2 regions of the Anaerobacillus sp. QJM3NY_32 genome follow, and region 1 is predicted to be linked to the other one. Evidence: predicted binding sites of a transcription regulator. Region 1 holds the regulator's gene; the other holds the start of a gene.
What was found. The regulator NrdR, encoded in region 1, represses ribonucleotide reductase genes. The targets are predictions, from matches to a motif close to AACACNATATATNGTGTT.

Region 1 (3,197 bases):
CGTAATGATAGTACTCGTGAAATTCACATCTTAGTTAAAGGAGCAGTTAACGATAAACCAAATATATTTGAATGATTGAATCATACTACAGTTAATAGGATAAAATTAGTCATATAAGAATATAATGAGCTTTAATGCTCAATAACGACGAACTAACAAAAAGGTTCTTTAATTTATTCTTGCAAATCTATTTTAAAAGCCTTATACTATTTTTCGTGAACTTCTTTTATAGCAATTTGGCATTGAAAACTACTTAAAGGGTTAGGACCTCATCGGACTAACTTTCCCCCGTGGTGGATTTTCGATACCGCATGCTAATCAATGCATGAGTAAATTTAAAGGGGGAATTTTGCTATGGATACAATGGGTCGTCACGTCATTGCTGAACTATGGGGCTGTGACATTGAAAAATTAAACAACATGAAATTTATTGAAGAAACATTTGTTGAAGCTGCTCTTAAGTCCGGTGCTGAGGTTCGTGAAGTTGCATTTCATAAATTCGCTCCACAAGGCGTTAGTGGTGTTGTTATTATTTCTGAATCACACTTAACGATTCACAGTTTTCCTGAACATGGTTATGCAAGTATTGATGTATATACTTGTGGAGATCTTGATCCGAACGTTGCGGCTAACTATATTGCTGATGCTCTCGGTGCAGATTCACGAGAAAACATTGAACTTCCTCGAGGCATGGGTCCGGTCAAACCTAAAGTTAGAGAAGAACAGTCAGCGTTTACTTCATAATAATACAATGATTGAAAAGGGTGCTCAGTGCACTCTTTTTTTATATTCACTAAGAAGACATCTCGCTTTTCCTATCGGTCCTATTCCTTTCAATGTGATTGATTTATCAGTCATTTATTGCTATTCTTAAAAAAAATAGAGGAGGACCTGGGGTGGGAATAAAAGAATTTTTTAGCAACCGTTCTGAAACTGGGGAAAGACATCCGAATGATGCTCTTAAAACCCATTATTTTAAAGCGACAAAGGAACAGGCTTTTACAGAAGCGAAAGCCGTCCTTCAACAACACTATAAAGGTGAAATCGTTACGAATTCTCCGGAGCGTGGAGAATTTGTTTTTCAAGTGAAAGGTCCTAAAAAGGCCCTTATTGTTGTAACAGTTGTCACGGTTCGTGCTTATAGAACTGCCGTTGATTTCTCTGTTTCAACAGAGACGCCACTTCCAGTTGATTTCGGATACAGTAAGAAAGTCATTGCAACCATTTATAATGATTTAAAAAAGAAACTTACGTTAATCGGAACAGGGATTTCTGAGCAGTTTTAAGGGTAGGTGTGTCATGACACATTTTATGCTAAAATAGTAGTAGAAATCTTGTTCGTTTAGTGGAGATGATCTTATGCGTTGTCCCAACTGCAATCACAATGGTACAAGGGTGCTTGATTCTCGGCCGGTTCACGAGGGCCGTTCGATTCGTAGGCGCCGTGAGTGTGAATCGTGTACGTATCGATTTACGACATTTGAAACAGTTGAAGAAATACCGCTTATTGTAGTGAAAAAAGAAGGAACTAGAGAAGAGTTTAGCAGGGATAAAATTCTTAGAGGTTTAATTAAAGCCTGTGAAAAAAGGCCTGTTCCACTTGAAACTCTAGAAACAATTGTTAATGAAATCGAACGTGATCTTCGTAATCAGGGAGCTTCCGAGATCAGTAGTGATGTTGTGGGAGAGCTTGTTATGGATCAGCTGGCAAAGGTTGATGAAGTTGCTTATGTTCGATTTGCTTCTGTCTATCGTCAATTTAAAGATATTAATGTCTTTATCCGCGAATTAAAAGAATTAATTAACAGAGCAGAATAACAAAGGGGGAGCTTCGCGTAAGCTCTTTTTTTGTACGGTTTCAAAAATTATGAGGAATACAAAGGTGAAGCATATGCATTGGAAAGAACTTCTTCCTGTTGATACGCTTCAGATTGAAGCATCCGGACTTTTGCACGAGTATGATCGAAGAGTACTAACATTGTTATATCAACCTTTAATCGGGGCTCCGGCCTACAGTCTTTATATGACTCTCTGGAGTGCTCATGAGCAGCAGAATCATTTTGTTACAACAATGACTCATCATAATTTGCTACTTATGATGAGATGGGATTTGAAGAGAGTACTTGAAGAGAGACGTAAATTAGAAGGAATTGGCCTGTTGAAAACATATGTAAAAGACAGTGGAGATCCTAGACATTTTACTTATGAATTGCAAGCTCCTCTCACACCGGAACGCTTCTTCAATGATGGCGTACTGAATATTTATTTATTCAATCGATTAGGACGTAATCGATACAATGATCTAAAAAAGCACTTCACAGTGGAAAAGGCAGATCTAGCTGAGTATAGTGACGTGACTGCATCATTTAATGAAGTATACGATTCTCTTCACCCGTCTGAAATGACTGGTATGAGCGAAGTAGAAGAGGAAGTAACGATAGAGAAACGTGATGAAAATAAAGGCCTTGTTTTTACTTCTTCGCAATTCGACTTCGATATGATGAAGCAGCACATTTCTGATATGATTGTCACTGAGAAAATGTTTACAGAGTCTGTTAAGAAAACGATTGAGCGACTTGCTTTTGTGTATAAAATTGAACCATATGAAATGGGCCGGATTGTGGAACAAGCTGCAATTCACCATGACGAACTTTCTGATGATCTACTGCGCAAGGAAGTAAGCAGTTGGTTCGCGCTTGAAAATCGTGGCAAAGTGCCTGCTCTCCAATATAGAAGTCAACCTGTTTCTTTACAAGAGTTTCATAAGAAAGAACCTGAGACAGAAGAAGAGAAAGCGGCGCAGAGATATGAACAGATGACGCCATATGATATTCTTCAGCGGGCAGCTGAAGGGGGAAAACCTTCTGAAGCAGATATGAAGCTTGTGGAGCGAATAATGGATGAACAAAAGCTGACTCCTGGTGTTATGAATGTCTTACTTGATTTCATTCTAGAAACGCAGGATAAGAAGTTATCGAAGAATTATGTAGAAAAGTTTGCGAGTCACTGGGCAAGGGCAAGGGTAAAGACAGTAAGAGAAGCAATGAACCTTGCCATTAAAGAGCTTCAGCAACCGGCCAAGAAAAAAACAGGCTCTTCCAATCGTGGGAAACCTGCCGCTAGAAAAGACAAAGTGCCTGAATGGATTTCAGATCAAAAAGAACCGGATATGTCTCATGAGGAGCGATCTGAGAAAC
Region 2 (3,197 bases), 340 kb from region 1:
ATTTTTAGCTGACTAACAGGGATGTTTCTTGCCCCTAGAATATGGCCATTATCAAATTCGTTTGGTTCACGAACATCAATCAGTTGGGCTTTACGATAGCCGGCACGGAATTCTTCCTCCGTTAACGTTTTCAAATTCCTCTTTTGCATGTATCGAGTAATGACAACATACACAATGATCGCGACGAGTATTGCGATAATCCATTCCATAAACTTTGTTACACCCTTTCAAGTAAAATCGACAACTTTAAGTTTACACGTCTTTTCACCTTTCCGCAAAAGAAAAAAAGGAATAACTATAAAAAGAATAGGTAGTATTCAGTAATTAAATCAAATTTGTTCTAAATTAGTTGGGATAGAGGAGATTCGCCTATACTCGAAAGATCGAAAAACCAATAATGTTCAAGAAATAGCTAAAATAATTGAGAGTGTTCATTGGTCATCCATTTTCTCCTCTGCTAGAATAGGGAAGGTGTTAGAAAACTGACAGTGATAAAGGAGTTCCGAAAATGAAGCAATGGGCATTTATTGATTCGGGAGAACGTTCTCCAGCTTATAACATGGCACTTGATGAAGCATTATTGAAATGGCATAGTGATGGGACTATCCCCCCTGTTATTCGATTTTACGGGTGGAATCCCCCAACACTTTCAATTGGTTATTTCCAGCGTATCGAACGTGATATTAATATGGATGCTGTAGAAAAAAATGGTCTAGGGTTTGTGAGACGCCCTACTGGTGGAAGAGCTGTCCTTCATGATCAGGAAGTGACTTATAGCGTTATAGTCTCTGAAGATTATCCAGACATGCCCTCAACCGTAACAGAAGCGTACCGGGTTATTTCAGAAGGGTTATTGATTGGTTTCAGAAAACTTGGATTGAATGCTTATTTCGCTGTTCCTGAAACGGATGCAGAGAAAGAAGAGCTACGTGCACCAAGATCGGGTGTATGTTTTGACTCTCCATCCTATTATGAACTTGTTGTAGAAGGGCGAAAAGTCGCTGGGAGCGCTCAAACTCGTCAAAAAGGTGTCATTCTCCAGCATGGATCGATTCTTCTTGACATTGATGAGGACCAATTGTTTGATTGTTTCAAATTTAAAAATGAACGGATACGTGAGCGGATGCAGCGAGGTTTTAGAAAAAAGGCTGTAGCTATTAATGCACTCCGTGAAACTCCTGTATCGATATCAGAAGCGGTTAAAGCTTTTTATGATGGTTTTCAACAGGGACTTGATATTGAATTGGTTCCATATCAACTAACGGATGAACAAGAGTCCTTTGTTGTTCAACTAGCAGAGGAGAAATACGCTAGCAAGGAATGGAACTTTAGCAAATAAGCACCTTCGTTGGGTGCTTTTTCCTATTGACTTAACAAGAACAAATGTTCTAATCTTAATCATGGTCTGTTAACTGATTAACTTTTGTCTCCTATGTTAAAAAGGCAGAGTGTGGAAAAATGTGCAATAGACAAAATTCCTCTTTTTTCTCTATTCTTCTAATCTAATCTTTATTTATCGAGGAAAACCTTTCATTTTCACTGGATTTGAAAGTTGACAAATCGCTAAAGTATTCGCTCTTTTACTATATGTAGTATTGATTGAAGAATTCTGAACACTATATATGGTTAAAAATGATTGTCTGGTTCGTGTACATGTGCTACTATTAATCAAGACGATTTATCATAGCTACATACATCTAGAGATGCTCTTAAGTGTATAAATGTCGAAACGGAGGGGTTTATATGACAATACAAACCAATGAAAAAAGAAGATCTATTAACATTGAGCAGTTGAATAAGGATATTGAAATGTTTGCGCAGGTTCATCCGATTACAGAGGATATGCATCTAACTCACAAAGGTGTTAGTCGTCTTGTGATGCTTGACCGCTATGCATTTAAAGATACAGAGAAAAAGACATTACAAAAAGGTGATTTTGTTGTCTTAACGATTAAAGAAGATCCAAAATTTCCAGCAAGAGGTCTTGGGTATATTGAAGAATTCGATCTTCAATCTAAGAAAGCAACTGTAGCTGTTCATGAGGATTACGTTGGCGTCTTAGACACAGAAGAAGAAAGAGAATCAGGTATTATTGTCCGTTCGTTGGATGTCATAGAAAAGCCCTTGGAAGTATATTATGAGCAAATTGCTCGTCGTAATGCACGTGGTCTTGCTGATGTAGAGAAAACAGATGGGGAAAAGACATATTGGGAAGATCGTTTCTATAAAGAACTTTCATCAATGAACTTTGTTCCTGCAGGACGTGTGCTTTACGGAGCTGGAGCTGATACGGAAGTGACGTACTTTAACTGTTACGTTATGCCGTTTCCACAGGATTCAAGAGAAGGTATTTCTGAACACCGTAAACAAGTAATGGAGATTATGAGTCGAGGTGGTGGAGTAGGAACTAACGGATCTACACTTCGTCCTAGAAACACGCTTGCTAGGGGTGTGAATGGTAAATCATCAGGTTCGGTTTCATGGCTGGATGATATTGCAAAGCTGACGCATCTAGTGGAGCAAGGTGGCTCAAGACGTGGGGCCCAAATGATTATGCTCGCTGACTGGCATCCTGATATTATTGAATTTATCATTTCAAAAATGCAGAATCCACGCATTCTTCGTTTCCTTATGGAGAATACAAAGGATGAACAAATTAAGAAACTTGCAGAAGATAAGTTGAAATTCACACCGCTCTCAGAGTCGGAAAGATCTATGTACCAAAGTATCTTAAACTACCGTAGTATTCCCGGAACAGGTGGCTTTGAAGAAAAAGTGATGCAGGATGCGCAGGATAAGCTTGCAACGGGTGGAACGTATTCTGTCCACAATCCTGACTTCTTGACTGGTGCAAACATCTCGATTTGTTTAACTAAAGACTTTATGGACGCGGTTGAAAATGATTCTGAATATGAACTTCGATTCCCGGATGTAGAGAACTATACGAAAGAACAAATGGCACTTTATAATGAGAACTGGCATGAATCAGGGGATGTACGTGACTGGGAGAAGCAAGGCTTTCCAGTAAGAACTTATCGTAAGGTTCAGGCAAAAGAGCTGTGGGATTTAATTAATATTTGTGCTACTTACTCTGCAGAGCCAGGTATCTTCTTTATTGATAATGCAAATGAAAAAACAAACGCAACTTCTTACGGTCAAAAAGTTGTCGCTACTAACCCATGTGGTGAGCAACCGTT

Region 2: the regulator NrdR is predicted to act here: its motif matches at 1,613-1,630, upstream of AC0VYH_RS14205 (vitamin B12-dependent ribonucleotide reductase).

What each region holds. Positions count from the first base shown of each region.
Region 1 covers NZ_CM149684.1:3,046,798-3,049,994, reverse strand. Annotated here, with positions in the region: gene speD (adenosylmethionine decarboxylase) at 355-744, shown strand; gene AC0VYH_RS15995 (cytosolic protein) at 897-1,286, shown strand; gene nrdR (transcriptional regulator NrdR) at 1,360-1,818, shown strand; gene AC0VYH_RS15985 (replication initiation and membrane attachment family protein) at 1,892-3,197, shown strand, end outside.
Region 2 covers NZ_CM149684.1:2,704,017-2,707,213, reverse strand. Annotated here, with positions in the region: gene AC0VYH_RS14215 (rhodanese-like domain-containing protein) at 1-209, opposite strand, end outside; gene AC0VYH_RS14210 (lipoate--protein ligase family protein) at 509-1,339, shown strand; gene AC0VYH_RS14205 (vitamin B12-dependent ribonucleotide reductase) at 1,744-3,197, shown strand, end outside.